One region of the Oceanicella actignis genome, then DNA from elsewhere that is predicted to be linked to it. Evidence: riboswitches for the same ligand, from Rfam matches in the RefSeq annotation. Region 1 holds a riboswitch; the other holds the start of a gene.
What was found. Region 1 has a riboswitch for thiamine pyrophosphate ahead of thiB (thiamine ABC transporter substrate binding subunit). Riboswitches for the same ligand answer to the same signal wherever they lie in the genome.
Positions count from the first base shown of each region.

Region 2: another riboswitch for thiamine pyrophosphate. It lies ahead of thiD (bifunctional hydroxymethylpyrimidine kinase/phosphomethylpyrimidine kinase); the one in region 1 lies ahead of thiB (thiamine ABC transporter substrate binding subunit).

Region 1 covers NZ_FOHL01000005.1:124,549-133,085, reverse strand. The annotation lists gene BMW67_RS09615 (class I SAM-dependent RNA methyltransferase) at 1-902, shown strand, start outside; gene BMW67_RS09610 (haloacid dehalogenase type II) at 1,051-1,773, opposite strand; gene aroC (chorismate synthase) at 1,770-2,885, opposite strand; TPP riboswitch at 2,991-3,093, shown strand; gene thiB (thiamine ABC transporter substrate binding subunit) at 3,136-4,137, shown strand; gene BMW67_RS09595 (ABC transporter permease family protein) at 4,118-5,794, shown strand; gene BMW67_RS09590 (thiamine ABC transporter ATP-binding protein) at 5,791-6,483, shown strand; gene BMW67_RS09585 (cytochrome c1) at 6,688-7,506, opposite strand; gene BMW67_RS09580 (cytochrome b) at 7,530-8,537, opposite strand, start outside.
Region 2 covers NZ_FOHL01000002.1:461,828-470,364, reverse strand. The annotation lists gene gltX (glutamate--tRNA ligase) at 1-796, opposite strand, end outside; gene BMW67_RS04845 (ComEC/Rec2 family competence protein) at 870-2,960, shown strand; gene lexA (transcriptional repressor LexA) at 3,169-3,876, opposite strand; gene BMW67_RS04835 (molybdopterin molybdotransferase MoeA) at 3,960-5,150, opposite strand; TPP riboswitch at 5,630-5,732, shown strand; gene thiD (bifunctional hydroxymethylpyrimidine kinase/phosphomethylpyrimidine kinase) at 5,796-6,662, shown strand; gene BMW67_RS04825 (FAD-dependent oxidoreductase) at 6,659-7,651, shown strand; gene thiS (sulfur carrier protein ThiS) at 7,635-7,832, shown strand; gene BMW67_RS04815 (thiazole synthase) at 7,836-8,537, shown strand, end outside.

The sequences.
Region 1 (8,537 bases):
GCTCGCGCCGGCGCGCGACGCTGTCGGCGCGGCGCACGAAGAAGAGCGTCATGCTGGGCTTTCACGCCCGCGCCGAGGACCGCATCGTGCCCATCGAAACCTGCGAGCTGGCCGATCCGCGCATCGTCGCCGCGCTCGAGGGGCTGCGCGCGCTGGTCCCGCTGGTCGCCTCGCGCAAGGGCGAGGCGAAGCTGGCGGTCACGGTTTCGGATGCGGGGCTGGACGTGGATCTGCGCCAGGTCAAGCCGCTGGACGGGCCGCTGCGCGCGCGGCTGGCCGAGATCGCCGCGCGCGAGGGTTGGGCGCGGCTGAGCCACGAGGGCGAGGCGCTGTTCATGGCCCGCCCGCCGGCGCAGGATTTCGACGGCCTGCCGGTCCTGCCCCCGCCGGGGGGCTTTCTGCAGGCGACGCCGCAGGGCGAGGCGGCGCTGCGCGCGGCGGTGGACGAGGCCCTGGGCGAGGCGCGGCGCGTGGTCGATCTGTTCGCGGGGTGCGGCACCTTCGCCCTGCCCCTGTCGCGCCGGGCCGAGGTTCTGGCCGTGGAAAGCGACGCCGCCGCGCTGGCGGCGCTGGACGCGGCGTGGCGCGCGGCTGGCGGGGCGCTGCGGCGGCTGACGACGCAGGCGCGCGACCTGTTCCGCCGCCCCCTGACCCCCGAAGAGCTGCGCCGCTTCGACGCCGCCGTCATCGACCCGCCGCGCGCGGGCGCGAAGGCGCAGGCCCAGGCGCTGGCCGCCTCGGGTCTGCGGCGCGTCGCCATGGTCAGCTGCGATCCGGGCAGCTTCGCGCGCGACGCGCGCATCCTGATCGATGGCGGCTTCGCGCTCGAATGGGTGCAGCCGGTCGACCAGTTCCTGTGGTCGGGCCATGTCGAGCTGGCCGCCGCCTTCGCCCGCCGCTGACGCGCCCGCGCCGGGCCCCCCAGGTCCGTCGCGAATCGGTCCCCGGCGCACAGGTTTGGCGCGCCGCGAAACGCGCCGGCCTCGCGCGGGGCCGGCCGGTGAAGGCCGCGCGCTCTCGGGGCCATCGCGACGCCGGGCGGGCGCCGGCTCAGGGCCGCGGCGCGCCCAGCTGGTCGGCCAGATCGTGCAGGTCCCGGGCGATCCAGTCCCATTCCTGCTCGGGCTCGGGGGCGGGCCGGCCCGGGCCGTGCTCGAGCGGGCGGGCGATCCAGGCGGCGCGCAGCCCCGCCGCGCGCGCGGCCGCCAGGTCATGGTCGTGGCACGCGACCATGGCCGTTTCCTCGGGACGCAGCCGCAGCGCGGCGCAGGCGGCCAGATAGACCCCGGCGCGCGGCTTGTAATCGCGGGCCAGATCCGCGCCCAGGATGCAATCCCAGCGCAGCCCCGCATGACGCGCCAGCCGCGCCATCAGCCCCACCGATCCGTTCGAGCACGCCGCCGTCAGCGCGATGGCGCGCAGCCGCTCGAGCGCGCCGGGCGCGTCGGGCCAGGGGGGAAGACGCTCCCAGGCGCGGGCGAGGGCGTCGCGCTCGTCCTCGTCGAACAGCCCCTCGAAGCCCATGCGCGCCAGCGTCCGGTCCAGATTCTCGCGGTGCAGCTCGTCGAGCTGCGCATAGGGGCGCGCGCCCGAGCGCACCCGCTCCATGGCCGGCTGGTATTCGCCCCGCCAGGCGTCCGCGAAGGCATGCGCGTCCACCGCCGCGCCCCTGGCCGCGAAGGCCGCGGCCACGGCGCGCGCCACGCCGCCGCGCCAGTCCGTCAGCGTGCCGAACACGTCGAACAGCAGCGCCTTTGGGGCGGGCGCGCTCATGGCCCCACGCGTCCGCGCGTCTCGCCCACCGCGCCGCCGATCTGGCCGCGATGCAGCAGGATGTGGTCGAGCAGCACGCAGGCCATCATCGCCTCGCCCACCGGCACGGCGCGGATGCCCACGCACGGATCGTGCCGGCCCTTGGTGACGATGGTGGTCTCGGCGCCCGTCTTGTCGATGGTCGCGCGCGGGCGCAGGATGGACGAGGTCGGCTTGACCGCGAAGCGCACCACCACGTCCTGCCCGGTCGAGATGCCGCCCAGCACGCCCCCCGCATGGTTCGAGGAATAGCGCGGCCCGCCCTGGCCCATGAAGATCTCGTCGGCGTTCTCCTCGCCCGTCAGTTCGGCCGCGGCCATGCCGGCCCCGATCTCGACCCCCTTGACGGCGTTGATCGACATCATGGCCGCGGCCAGATCGGCGTCGAGCTTGCCGTAGATCGGCGCCCCGAGGCCCGCCGGCACGCCCGAGGCCGTGACCTCGACCACCGCGCCCACCGAGTTGCCCGACTTGCGCAGCGCGTCCAGATGCTCGGCCCAGGCGCGGGCGGCCTCGGCGTCGGGCGACCAGAAGGGATTGCGCGCAACCTCGGCCCAGTCGAAACGGGCGCGGTCGATGCGCAGCTTGCCCATCTGCACCATGCAGCCGCGGATGACGATGCCCGGCGCCAGCTCGGCCAGCGCCGCGCGCGCCACGCCCCCCGCCGCCACGCGCGCCGCCGTCTCGCGCGCGGACGAGCGCCCGCCGCCGCGATGGTCGCGGATGCCGTATTTCTGCCAATAGGCCAGGTCGGCATGGCCGGGGCGGAACTTGTCGGCGATCTCGGAATAGTCCTTCGAGCGCTGATCGGCGTTCTCGATCATCAGCTGGATGGGCGTACCGGTCGTGCGCCCCTCGAACACGCCCGACAGGATGCGCACGGCGTCGGGCTCGCGCCGCTGGGTGGTGAAGCGGTTCTGGCCCGGCTTGCGCTGATCGAGCCAGCGCTGGATGGCGGCCTCGTCCAGCGGAACGCCGGGGGGGCAGCCATCCACGACGGCGCCCAGCGCCGGGCCGTGGCTTTCGCCCCAGGTGGTGACGCGGAACATGCGTCCGAAGCTGTTGATCGACATGCGCGGTTCTCCTTCCCGCGTTCGTCTAGCGCGTCGGCGGCGGCGACGCCAAGCCCAAAGGCGCGCGACGCGCACTTGCATTCGGCGCGGCGCGCGCTACAGGATGGTGCGGCCTCGGGGCGCCTGCATCGCAGGCTGAGACGCGACATGCGGACCCGTTGAACCTGACCCGGATCATGCCGGCGTAGGAAAGGCGAAGGCGCTTGACCGGCGCACGCCTCCGCGCCCCTGGCAGCAAGGAGGACGAATGATGAAGCTTCCCCCCATCGCGGCCGCCGCCCTGGCCGCCGCGCTGAGCGCCGCGCCCCTGGCGGCGGAAGAGCGCCCGACGCTGACCGTCTACGCCTATGACAGCTTCGTGTCCGACTGGGGCCCCGGCCCGGCGGTCGAGAAGGCCTTCGAGGCCGAATGCGGCTGCGACCTGCGCTTCGTCGCGGCGGGCGACGGGGCGGCGCTGCTCGGGCGGCTCAAGCTCGAGGGCGCGCGCACCGAGGCGGATGTGGCGCTGGGGCTCGACACCAACCTGACGGCCGAGGCCGCCGAGAGCGGGCTGTTCGCCCCGCACGGCATCGCCGCCAAGGTCGATCTGCCCGGCGGCTGGGACGACCCGCTGTTCCTGCCCTACGACTACGGCTGGTTCGCCTTCGTCTACGACTCGACCCGCCTGCCCGAGCCGCCCGCCGATTTCGAGGCCCTGGCCAACGCCGAGAACCTGCGCATCGTGATCCAGGACCCGCGCAGCTCGACCCCCGGGCTGGGGCTGCTGATGTGGGTCAAGCACATCTATGGCGAGCGCGCCGGCGACTACTGGCGCCGCCTTGCGCCGCGCATCGTCACGGTGACCAAGGGCTGGTCCGAGGCCTATGGCATGTTCCTCGAGGGCGAGGCCGACATGGCGCTGTCCTACACCACCTCGCCCGCCTATCACCTGATCGCCGAGGGCGACGCCTCGAAGAAGGCCGCCATCTTCCCCGAGGGCCACTACATGCAGGTCGAGGTCGCCGGCAAGCTGGCCGCCAGCGACCAGCCCGAGCTGGCCGACCGCTTCCTGCGCTTCATGCTGTCGGACAAGTTCCAGAGCATCATTCCCACGACCAACTGGATGTATCCCGTGGCCGCTCCGGCGCAGGGGCTGCCCGAGGGTTTCGAGACGCTGCCGCGCCCGGCGCGCTCGCTGCTCTTCCCGCCCGAGCAGGCGCGCGCGCTGCGCGACGCGGCGGTGGACGAATGGCTTGACGCGCTTTCGCGCTGACGCCGCGGCGGCGCTGGCGGGGGGGCTGGCGAGCTGGGCGGCGCTGGCGGCGGTGCTGGCGCTGTCCTTCGGCTCGGCCGGCATGGCGTTGCTGCATGGCTGGGGCGCGCTTGACGGCGGCGCCCCGGCCTGGCGCGCCTCGGACACGCGGGCGCTGGAATTCACGCTGCGCCAGGCGGCGCTGTCGGCGCTGATCTCGACGGCGGCGGCGGTTCCGCTGGCGCGGGCGCTGGCGCGGCGGCGCTTCTGGGGGCGGGACGCGGCGATCGCGCTTCTGGGCGCGCCCTTCCTGCTGCCGACCATCGTCGCCATTCTGGGCGTGGTGGCGGTGTGGGGGCGCTCGGGCCTGGTCGCCGACGCGGCGGCGGCGCTGGGTCTGCCGAGGCCCGACATCTACGGCCTGCCGGGCGTGCTGCTGGCGCATGTGTTCTTCAACCTGCCGCTGGCGACGCGCATCTTCCTTCAGGGCTACGCCGCCATCCCGGCCGAGCGCTGGCGCCTGGCCGAACAGCTGGGGCTCGAGGGCCGCGCCCTGTTCGCGCGCATGGACTGGCCGATGCTGCGCGAGAGCGCGCCGGGCGCCTTCGCGCTGATCTTCCTGGTCTGCGTGACCAGCTTCGCCGTGGCGCTGGCGCTGGGGGGCGGGCCGCGCGCGACCACGCTCGAGCTGGCGATCTACCAGGCGCTGCGCTTCGACTTCGACCTGGCGCGCGCGGCGCTGCTGGCGCTGGCGCAGCTGGGGCTGTGCATGGCGCTGGCGGCCCTGACGCTGGCGCTGTCGCGCGCGCGCCCGCCCGAGCCGGGATTGCGCGCCCGGATCGTCCGCCGCGACGGGCGCGGGCGGGCGGCGCGGGCGACGGACGCGGCGGCGCTGATCGCGGCGGGGCTGTTTCTGGGGCTGCCGCTGGGCGCGGCGCTGGCGCGCGGCGCGGCGGGACTGGCGGCGCTGCCGGCGCAGGCCTGGCCGGCGGCGGGGCGCTCGCTGATGGTGGCGCTGGGCTCGGCGACGCTGTGCATGGCGCTGGCGCTGGGGCTGGCGACGCTGGCGCTGCGGCTCGAGCGGCGGCCATGGGCGGCGCGCGCGGTCGAGGCGGCGGGCCTGTCGGCCCTGGCCGCGCCGCCCTTCGTCATGGGCATGGGCCTGTTCCTGGCGCTGCGCCCGCTGACGGACCCCTTCGCGCTGGCGCTGCCGATCACGGCGGCCATCAACGCGGCGATGGCCCTGCCCTTCGCCCTCGGCCTGATCCTGCCGGCCCTGCGGCGCGCGCGCGCCGAATACGGCCCGCTGGCCGATCAGCTGGGCCTGCGCGGGCTGGCGCGGCTGCGGGCGGCGACATGGCCCGCCCTGCGCCGGCCGCTGGGGTTGGCGGCCGGTCTGGCGGCGGCGCTGGCGGCGGGGGATCTGGGGGTGATCGCGCTGTTCGCGCCGGCCGACGGGCCGACCCTGCCGCTGCTGGTTCAGCGGCTGATGGCCGGCTACCGCTGGGATGCGGCGGCCGGAGCCTCGCTGCTGCTTCTGGCGCTCAGCTTCGGGCTGTTCCTGGCCTTCGACCTGGCCGCGCGCAGCCTGTCGCCGCGCGCGGCCCGAAGGCGCGGGCGCGGACGGGGACTCGGATGGAGACCCGGATGGCGTCTTGGGCGGGGGCGGCGGCCATGATCGCGCTCGAGGACATCCGCCTGCGCCAGGGGGATTTTCGGCTCGAAGGCGCGCTGGAGGTGCCGGCCGGCGCCTTGTGCGCGCTGATCGGCCCCTCGGGCGGGGGCAAGTCGACCATCCTCAACGTCATCGCCGGCTTTGCGCCCGCCGAGGGGCGCGTGCGCGTGGCCGGGCGCGACGTCAGCCGCCTGCCGCCGGCCGAGCGCCCCGTCTCGATGCTGTTTCAGGAGCACAACCTGTTCCCCGAGCTGACCGCCCGCGCCAATGTCGCGCTCGGGGCGAGCCTGGCGCTGCGGCCGCCGCCCGAGGCGCTGGCGCGCGCGGACGCGGCGCTGGCGGCGGTCGGCCTCGAGGGTCTGGGCGAGCGGCTGCCCGCCGAGCTGTCGGGCGGCCAGCGCCAGCGCGTGGCGCTGGCCCGCGCGCTGCTGCGCGACCGGCCGGCCCTGCTGCTGGACGAGCCCTTCGCCGCGCTTGGCCCCGGCATGCGGCGCGAGATGCTGGGCCTGGTCGAAGAGCTGCGCCGGCGCCGCGGGCTGACCGTGATCCTGGTCACGCACGACCCCGAGGAGGCGCGCCGCGCCGATCTGGCCGCCGTCGCCGCCGAGGGCCGCTTCGGCCCCGCCATGCCCGCCGAGGCGCTGTTCCGCGCGCCTCCGCCCGCCCTGCGCGCCTGGCTTGGCGAGGACTGAGCGCCCGTCCCCCAAGCCCGCTCGCCCCGCGCCTTTTCCGCTTGCCCCCTTCGTCGCCCCCCTCCGCCGCCGTCGCGCCCCTGGCGGGGCCGCGCACGCCGGCGCGCTTCGGCGACAAGGGCCTCGGGCCGTGCGCCGGGACGAACGAAAACCCCGCCGGGAGGGCCCGGCGGGGTTTGGCTTCGGCCTCGGGGCGCCGCGTCGTCAGGCGACGCCGCCGCCCTTCTTGACCTTGGACCAGAGCTTCTTGTTGGTCAGGTAAAGCAGCACCGCCAGCACCACCACGAAGGCGAAGTTGCGCGCGCCGGCCTGCTTGCGCTCGACCATCTTGGGCTCGGCCGCCCACATGAGGAAGGCGGCCACGTCCTTGGCCATCTGCTCCTTGGTGGCGGGGGTGCCGTCGGCATATTCGACCCGGCCGTCCTCGAGCGGCGGCGCCATCGAGATCCAGCCGCCCGGGAAGGCGTGGTTCTCGTAAAGGGTCGAGCCGGCGACGGTCTTTTCCTCGCCCGTGTAACCAATCAGCAGCGAGTAGATGTATTCCGGACCGCCCATGCCCTTGACGATCTGGTTGATGCCCAGCCCCGCCGGGCCGTGAAAGCCCGCGCGCGCCTTGGCCATCAGGCTCAGATCGGGCGCCCCGGCCGAGGTGTTGGCCGGGAAATGGTCGAAGGGCTTGCCCGGGCGGGTGTCGCCGGGCTCGCCTTCGGGGTCGGGCACCTCGTACATCGCGGCGAAGGCCTTGACCTGCTCTTCGTCATAGCCGGGGCCGGTCTCGTCGCCCAGAGTGCGGAAAGCGACGAACTTGAGCCCATGACAGGCCGAGCAGACCTCGTTGTAGACCTGCAGGCCGCGCTGAAGCTGGGCCTTGTCGAAGACGCCGAACGGTCCCTCGAACGAGAACGACACGTCCTCGACATGGCCGCCGCCTCCGGCCGCCGCGGCCGGCGAGACCGGCGCCGCGACGGCGGCGAGCACGAGCGCGAGCGCGAGCGAGGCGGGCAGGATGTTCCTGATGCGCATCTTTTCTTCTCCTTCTCGCCGGGTCACTCGGCCGGGGTGGCGGCCGCGCCGGTCTTCTTCGCGATGTGCGCGTTGAAGTCCTCTTCGACCGTGGCGGGCTGCGGCAGGGGCTTCTCGACCAGGCCCAGCACCGGCAGGATCACCAGGAAGTAGGCGAACCAGTAGATCGTGCCCAGCAGCGAAATGGTCGGCACCAGCCCCTCGGGCGCCTGCGCGCCGCACCACATCAGCACCAGGAAGTCCACGACCAGCAGCCAGAACCACCACTTGAACTGCGGCCGGTAGCGCCCCGAGCGCACGCGCGAGGTGTCGAGCCACGGCGCCAGCGCCATGACCAAGATCGCGCCGAACATGGCCAGCACGCCGCCCAGCTTCGAGTCGATGAACAGGATGTCGAAGGTGATGGCGCGCAGGATCGCGTAGAAGGGCAGGAAATACCATTCGGGCACGATGTGCGCGGGCGTGGCCAGCGGGTTGGCCTCGATGTAGTTGTCGGGGTGGCCCAGATAGTTGGGCATGAAGAAGACCAGCGCGACGAACAGCAGCAGCACCACCGCCAGCGCGAACAGGTCCTTGATGACGTAGTAGGGCCAGAAGGGCACGGTGTCGCGCTTGGCCTCTTCGAGCGAGCCGCGGCGCACTTCGACGCCCGTCGGGTTGTTGTTGCCCGTGTGGTGGAAGGCCCAGATGTGCACCACCACCAGCGCCGCGATGACGAAGGGCAGCAGATAGTGCAGCGAGAAGAAGCGGTTCAGCGTCGGGTTGTCGACCGAGAAGCCGCCCCACAGCCAGGTGACGATCGGATCGCCCACCAGCGGCAGCGCCGAGAACAGGTTGGTGATCACCGTCGCGCCCCAGAACGACATCTGCCCCCAGGGCAGCACGTAGCCCATGAAGGCCGTGGCCATCATCGCCAGGTAGATGAGAATGCCGATGATCCACGTCACCTCGCGCGGCGCCTTGTAGGAGCCGTAGTAGAGGCTACGGAAGATGTGTGCATAGACCGCGATGAAGAACAGCGAGGCGCCGTT
Region 2 (8,537 bases), on a different contig from region 1:
GCAGGTAGCCCATCTTGCGGTATTCCTCGACCCCCAGCGCGCCGTGGCGCTTGGACAGCTTGGCGCCGTCGGGGCCGTGGATCAGCGGGATGTGCGCGAAGACCGGCGTGCGCCAGCCCATGGCCTGGTAGATCAGCGTCTGGCGCGCGGCGTTGGTCAGGTGGTCGTCGCCGCGGATCACATGCGTCACGCCCATGTCGTGATCGTCGACCACCACGGCCAGCATGTAGGTGGGCGTGCCGTCCGAGCGCAGCAGGATCAGGTCGTCCATCTGCGCCGCGTCCCAGGTCACCGTGCCCTGCACCGCGTCCTCGACCTGCACGCGCCCCTCGCGCGGGGCGCGCAGGCGCACGGCGTAGGGCGCGCCCTCGGGCCAGTCCTCGGGGCCCTTGTCGCGCCAGGGGCTCTGGAACAGGGGCGGGCGGCCCTCGGCGCGGGCGGCCTCGCGGAAGGCGTCGATCTCTTCCTTGGTGGCGTAGCAGCGATAGGCCGCGCCCGAGGCCAGCATGGCCTCGGCAACCTCGCGGTGGCGCGCGACGCGCGAGAACTGGCTGACCGGCTCGCCGTCCCAGTCGAGGCCGAGCCATTTCAGCCCCTCGAGGATCGCCTCGGTCGCCTCGGGCGTCGAGCGCGCGCGGTCGGTGTCCTCGATCCGAAGCAGGAACCGCCCGCCGCGTCCGCGCGCATAGAGCCAGTTGAACAGCGCCGTGCGCGCGCCGCCGATATGCAGGAAGCCCGTCGGCGAGGGCGCGAATCGCGTGACGACAGGGGCGTCTTCGGTCCTGGTCGGAGTCATGGCTTCATCGCGTCCCGATTTTGTCTAAAGTGCGCCGGTCTTATCGCAACCCTTCGCACGGAGAACAAGCGGCTTGAGGCGTGAAGATCTGGTTGACTGGCTGTTGCGCGAACGCCGCCGGGCCGCGTTGTGGGCGCCCGTCTGCTTCGGCTTCGGAAGCTGGGTCTACTTCCAGGGCCCCGACGAGCCGGGCGCATGGGCCCTGTCGGCGGCGACGGCGGCGGCCGCGGCGCTGATCCCGGCCGCCTTCGCCGGCCGCGCGCCCTGGCTGCGGCTGGCGCTGATGGCGCTGGGGCTGCTTTGCGCCGGCTTCTCGGCGGCGGGGCTGCGGGCGCGGGCGGTCGCGGCGCCGGTGCTGCCGGCCGCCACCGACGCCACGGTCGAGGGACGCATCGTCGAGATCACGCGCTCGCGCACCGACATGCGCCGCGTGATGCTGGAGGACGTCATCATCTACGGCCTGGCGCGCGCCGACACGCCGCGCCGCGTGCGCGTCTCGTTGCTCGAGGGCGACTTCGCGCGCGACGTGCGGGTGGGCGAGCGGGTCGCCCTTTACGCGCGAATCGGACCGCCCGCGCCGCCGGTCGAGCCGGGGGGCTTCGACTTTCGCCGCTGGGCGTGGTTCCACGGCGTGGGCGGGGTGGGATTCGCGCGCGGGCCCGCCATGCCCGCCCCGCCGGCCGAGCTGCAGGGCCCGCTGGCGCGCGCGCAGGACTGGATCGGACGCGCGCGCGGCGCCATCGCCCGCGCCATTCAGGCCGCCGTGCCCGGCGAGCGGGGGGCCTTCGCGGCGGCGATCCTCGTCGGCGTGCGCGAGGGGGTGACGCAGGAGGCGCTTCAGGCGCTGCGCGATTCGAACCTGGCGCATCTGCTGGCGATTTCCGGGCTGCACATGGGGCTGCTCTCGGCGCTGGTCTTCGCGGTGGCGCGCATGGCTCTGGCGCTGATCCCGGCGGCGGCGCTGCGCGTCGAGCCGAAGAAGGCCGCCGCGGCGGCGGCGATGGCGGCGGGGCTGGTCTATCTGGTGCTGTCGGGCGCGTCGGTGGCCACGCAGCGCGCCTTCCTGATGGCGGCGGTCGCGCTGACGGCGCTGATGATCGACCGCGCGGCCATCTCGTTGCGGGCGCTGGCGGCGGCGGCGCTGGTCATCCTGCTGCTCAGGCCCGAAAGCCTGTTCGATGCGGGCTTTCAGATGTCGTTCGCCGCCACCGGGGCGCTGATCGCCTTCTACGAGTGGGTGCGCGAGCGCGGCCTGACCCAGTCGCCCGAGCAGCGCCCGGGCCTGCCTTGGCGCATCGGCCGGATCGCGGCCGGGGTGGCGCTGACCTCGCTCATCGCCGGGATGGCGACGGCGCCCTTCGCCGCGGCCGCCTTCAACCGGCTGCCCCTTTACGGGCTGCCGGCGAACATGATCGCGGTGCCGGTGATGTCGTTCTGGGTGATGCCGGCGGCGGTGCTGGCGGCGGCGCTGGCGCCGTTGGGCGCGGCCGGGCCGGCGCTGTGGGCCATGGGCGAGGGGATCGGCGTCATCCTGCATGTCGCGCGTCTGGCGGCGCAGATGCCCGACGCGGTGCGCCCGGTGGTCGCCCCGCCCGAGGGCGCGCTGGCGCTGATCGCGCTTGGCGGCCTGTGGCTGTGCCTGTGGCGCACGCGCATGCGGCTGGGCGGGGCGGCGGCGCTGGCGGCGGGGCTGGCGATGTGGGCGCAGGGCGGCGACCGGCCCGAGCTCTTGATCGCGCCCGAGGGGCAGGCGATCGGGCTGATGGGGCCCGAGGGGAGGGCGGTGGATCGCGCGCGCGGCGCGGGCTATGCGATCGAGACCTGGCTTGCGCGCGACGGCGACGGCGCCGACCAGAAGACGGCCGCCGCGCGCCCGGGGCTCGAGCGCGACAAGACCGGCGCCCGGGGCGAGATGTCGAATGGCTGGCGCGTGGCGCTGGCCGGTCGGCGCGCGCCCGATCCGGCGGCGCTGTGCGCGCCGCGCACGCTGCTCATCCTGCCGCGGCGGCCCGGCCCCGCGCCCGAGGGCGGGTGCCTGGCGCTGACCGACGCCGAGCTGGCGCGGCTGGGCGCGGCGGCGGTGCGGCCCGACGGCGACGCGCTGCGGATCGAGGGCGCGTTGCCGGCGGCGCGGGGGCGGCTGTGGGGCGGGGGCGGCGGCTGAGACCGCCCGCCCGGGGCAATGAAGTCGGCGGGAGGGCCTGGGGCGGGAGGGCCTGGGGCGCCCCGGCGGCGGACCGGCCTTGGAACGTGCGGGAACCGGACCGGCGCTCGGCGCGGTCGGATCGCGCCCGCGCGCTCGCCCCCGGCCGCCGGGCGCCGTCAGGGCGCGCGCCCCCGAAGGCGGGGCGCAGGCGGGGGCGGGCGGCGGCTCAGTAAGAGCGGATCAGCCCCACCAGCTTGCCCTGGATGCGGACCTTGTCGGCCGGATAGACGCGGGTCTCGTAAGCCGGGTTCGCGGCCTCGAGCGCGATCGTGTCGCCGCGCCGGCGCAGCCGCTTGAGCGTGGCTTCCTCCTCCTCGACCAGGGCGACGACGATGTCGCCGTTCTGCGCCACCTCCTGCCGCTGGATGACGACGATGTCGCCGTCATGGATGCCGGCCTCGATCATCGAGTCGCCCCGCACCTCGAGCGCGTAATGCTCGGCCCCGGGGCGCAGCATGGTGCTGGGCGCCTGCACGCGGCCGTGCTCGGTCTGGATGGCCTCGATCGGCACGCCCGCGGCGATGCGGCCCATGATGGGGATCGAGGTCGCCCCCTCGGGCATGGCGGCGGCGAAGGCGCCGGTCGGGCGCGGGTCGGGCTCGGCCGCGCCGCCCTCGATCACGCGGGGCGCGAAGCCGCCGCGCCGCTCGGCGCTCAGCGCCTCGGGCAGGCGCAGGATCTCGATGGCGCGCGCGCGATGGGGCAGGCGGCGGATGAAGCCGCGCTCCTCGAGCGCGGTGATCAGCCGGTGGATGCCCGATTTCGAGCGCAGCTTGAGCGCGTCCTTCATCTCGTCGAATGAGGGCGAGACGCCTTCGGCCTCGATCCTCTCGTGCAGGAAGGCGAGCAGCTCGCGTTGTTTCTTGGTCAGCATGGCGTCCCCGGCTCCGTCGTTCCCATTGTCACGTTCTACTTAGGTTCCTGTTTTGTGTCAACGCATTGACAATTGAGATCAACTTAGAGGGGAATATATTTCAAATTCGTTCCCGTCTCCATCGCCGGCGCGTTCGCGGGGATTTCGGCCAGGCAGTCGGCCGCGGCCAGGAGCGACAGAACGGCGCTGTCCTGATTGGCGAAAATCTCGAGCGCGGGGCCGTCGGGGCCGTCGATCAGCCGCGCGCGCGCGTAATGGGCGCGCGGGCCGTTGGCCGGCAGCGGATGCGCCAGGCGCGCCGTCAGCCGCCGCGGGGCGGGGGCCGGGTCGCCGGCCAGGGCGCGCGCGGCCGGCACGGCGAAGAGCGCGCCGCACACCATGGCCGAGACCGGATTGCCCGGCAGCCCCAGCGCCGTCGCGCGTCCAAGCCGCCCGGCCATGAGCGGCTTGCCCGGGCGCATGGCGATCTTGTGGAACGACAGCTCGGCCCCCGCCGCGAGCAGGGCCGCGCGCACAAGGTCGTGCTCGCCCACCGAGGCGCCCCCCAGCGTGACGATCATGTCGGCCTCGGCCGCCGCCTCGAGCGCGGCGCGCAGGCTGGCCGGATCGTCGCGCGCGATGGGTGTCAGGAACGGGTCGGCGCCCGCCTCGCGCAGCATGGCGTGCAGCCCGTAGCCGTTCGAGCTGACGATCTGGTCGGGGCCGGGGGTCTGGCCGGGCTCGACCAGCTCGTCGCCCGTGGGGATCAGCGCCACGCGCGGGCGCGCGCGGACGGGCGCGCGCTCGACGTTCATGGCCGCCAGCAGCGCCACGTCGCGCGCGCTCAGCCGGCGAGGCGCGAAGACGTCGCCCTCGGCGAAGTCGGCGCCGGCGGGGCGCACATGGCGCGCCGCGTCGGGATTCTCGCGCACGCGGATGAAGGCGCCGTCGTCTTCGGTCGCGGCGTCCTCCTGGATCAGCACGCGGTCGGCGCCTTCGGGCATGGGCGCGCCGGTGAAGATGCGCACCGCCTCGCCCGGCCCCACGCGCCCGTCAAAGCGCTGGCCCGCGCGCGCCGCGCCGATCACGCGGAACCGCGCGCCGGGGCGCAGCTCGTCGCCGCGCAGGGCGTAGCCGTCCATGGCCGAGGCGGCGAAGGGCGGCTGGGTGCGGCGCGCGCGCAGGGGGCGGGCCAGCACGCGGCCGGCGGCCTCGGTCAGCGGAACCTCTTCGATCCGGGGCAGGGGGGCGGCCAGGGCGAGCACGCGGCTCAGGGCGTCTTCGACGGTGATCATGCGCGGGCGGTCTCCGTTCTGTCGTTCGCGCCCCCGTGCGGGGCGATTGATTCGCCGCCGCGGCGCGGCGACGCCTCGGTTCTAGCACGGGCCGGGCGGGCGGCGCGCCGGGCGCCGCGTCGCGGTGGGCGAGCGGCCGATTGCGCGGGCCGGCGGGCGTGGCCGATGGCGCGGGAGGGCGGGCGCGGGCGGGCTGCGAATCGAGGGGCGCGGCGGCCTTGCGGCGCGGCGCCGGATGCAGCGCGCCATGCATGACGTTCGGCGCGCCTGACGCGGCGCGAAGGCGCGCCGCCGCGACGACCTGCGACGCAGGCGGCGCAAGGCGGCGTCGGGCGAGGCGGCGTCGGGCGAGGCGGCGTTGGGCGAGGCGGCGTCTGGCGAGGCGGCGTCGGGCGAGGCGGCGTCGGGCCAGGCGGGGCGCGCGCGCAGCGGCCGCGCGCGGGCCCTTGCGCGCGGCGCGGCGCGGCGCTAGCCTCGGGCGCAATCCGTTGGGGCGCCCCGCAAGGGGGCTGAGAGGTCTTGGACCGACCCATCGAACCTGATCCGGGTCATGCCGGCGTAGGGAACGGAGCGAAGCGCGGCCTGTCAGGGGCTTGGCGCGTCCTTTCGTCCTCCTTGCGCGCGGCGCAAGGTGGAGGACGACAGATGACCCCCGTCGCATTGACCATCGCCGGCTCCGACAGCGGAGGCGGCGCCGGCGTCCAGGCCGACCTCAAGACCTTCGCGGCCCTTGGCGTGCACGGCGCCTGCGCGCTGACGGCGGTGACGGCGCAGAACACCTGCGCGGTGACCGCGGCGCAGGCGCTGGAGCCGGCGCTGGTGCGCGCGCAGATCGCGGCGGTGGCGGCCGACATGCCCCCCGCCGCCGTCAAGATCGGGATGCTGGCCAATGCCGAGATCGTCGAGGCGGTCGCCGAGTCGCTCGACCTTCTGGCCGCGCCGGCGGTGCTTGACCCGGTGATGACGGCCAAGTCGGGCGACGCCCTGCTCGGCCCCGATGCCGAGGACGCCCTGCGCGCGCGCCTGCTGCCCCGCGCGACGCTGGTGACGCCGAACCTGCCCGAGGCGGCGCGGCTCCTGGGCCGGCCGCCGGCGCGCGACGCGGCCGAGGCGCTCTCGCAGGCGCGCGCGCTGGTGGCGCTGGGCGCACGCGCGGCGCTGGTCAAGGGCGGGCATGCCGAGGGCGAGATCTGCCGCGACGTGCTGGTCTGGCCCGGCGGCGAGGTCGCCTTCGCCGCGCCGCGCATCGACACGCGGCGCACGCATGGCACGGGCTGCACCCTGTCGGCGGCGATCGCGGCGCTGCTGGCGCGCGGCTGGGCGCTGCCGGACGCCGTCGGGCGCGCGCATGCCTGGCTGCACGCGGCCATCCGCGCGGCCGATGAGCTGGCGGTGGGGCGCGGGCGCGGCCCGGTGCACCACTTCCACGCGCTCTGGCCCCCCGCCATTCCCGAACCCACGCCCATGGGCCCGGCGGCCGAACCCGGCGCCGGGGCGGAAGCGGAAGCATGACGCGGTTCCTCGTCCTTGGCGCGGGCGTGGCGGGGCTGTGCGCGGCGGCCGAGCTGGCCGCGCGCGGCGCGCCGGTGCGAATCGTCGATCCCGCCGGCGGGCCGGGGCCGCAGGGCTGCTCGTGGTGGGCGGGCGGCATGCTGGCCCCCGACTGCGAGGCCGAGAGCGCCGACCCCCTGATCGCCCGCCTCGGCCGCGAGGCCGCCGACTGGTGGGCGGCGCGCGGCGCGCAGGTGACGCGGGCGGGCTCGCTGGTGGTGGCGCTGCCCGGCGACGGCGCGGCGCTTGACGCCTTCGCCGCGCGCAGCTCGGGCTGGCGGATGCTGGACGCCGAGGCGCTGGCGGCGCTCGAGCCCGACCTTGGCGGGCGCTTCTCGCGCGCGCTGTTCTTTCCCGACGAGGCGCATCTGGACCCGCGCGCCGCGCTGGCCGCGCTGCGCGACGGGCTGGCTGCGCGCGGCGTCGAGGTGGCGCGCGCCCTCGACCCGGCGGCGCCGCGCCCGGCGGCCACGCTCGACTGCCGCGGGCTTGGCGCGCGCGACCTCTTGCCCGATTTGCGCGGCGTGCGCGGCGAGATGATGATCCTGCGCGGCGCCGAGCTTCGCCTCGGCCGGCCGGTGCGCGTGCTGCATCCGCGCCACCCGATCTACGTCACCCCCCGCGCGGGCGGCGCGCTGATGCTGGGGGCCACGCAGATCGAAAGCGACTGGCGCGGCCCGGCGCGCGCGCGCTCGGCGCACGAGCTGCTGAGCGTCGCGCTGGCCCTTCACCCGGCCCTGGCCGAGGCCGAGATCCTCGAGCTGGGCGCCGATGCGCGCCCCGCCTTTCCCGACAACATCCCGCGCCTGCGCCGACAGGGCGACAGGATTCACCTCAACGGCCTGTTCCGGCACGGCTTTCTCATGGCGCCCGTTCTGGCGCGCATGGCCGCCGAACACCTGCTGGACGGGCGCATGCCGGAGCTGATGGACCATGCTGCTGAGAATTAACGGAGAGCCCGCGCGCGCCGGCGCGCGCAACCTGGCCGAGCTCATCGAGGCGCTGGGGCACGATCCGCGCGCCGTCGCCACCGCCCGGAACGGGCGCTTCGTGCCCGCCTCGGCGCGCGCGCAAGAGCCGCTGGCCGAGGGCGACGAGATCGAGATCGTCTCGCCCCGGCAGGGGGGCTGAGCCATGACCCGCGCGCCCCATGCCGGACCCGAACCCGCGCCCGAGCCGCAGGACGACGCCGGCGGACCCGTCTTCTACGGGCGGCGCATGCGCTCGGCCCTCATGCTGGGAACGGCGGGCTACCCGTCGCCGGCGGCGCTGGCCGAGGCGGCGCGCGCGGCCCGGCCCGCGGCGGTGACGGTTTCCTTGCGCCGCGAGGACGCCGGCGCGCGCGCCGGCGCCGCCTTCTGGGAGCTGGTGCGCGGCCTGGGCGCGCCGTTGCTGCCCAACACCGCCGGGTGCTTCACCGCGCGCGAGGCCGTGACCACCGCCCAGATGGCGCGCGAGCTGTTCGGCACGGACTGGATCAAGCTCGAGGTCATCGGCCGGGCCGACACGCTGGCGCCCGACCCCTTCGGCCTGGTCGAGGCGGCGCGCATCCTGTGCGCCGAGGGCTTTCGCGTCTTTCCCTACGCCACCGAGGACGCGGTCCTGGCCGAGCGCCTGCTCGAGGCCGGCTGCCAGGTGCTGATGCCCTGGGGCGCGCCGATCGGGGCCGGGCTGGGGCTGGCCAACCCGCATGGGCTGCGCGCCCTGCGCCGCTGCTTTCCCGATGTGCCCATGGTCATCGACGCCGGGCTCGGGCTGCCCAGCCACGCGGCGGCGGCGCTCGAGATGGGCTTCGACGCGGTGCTGGTCAACACCGCCGTCGCGCGCGCGGCCGAT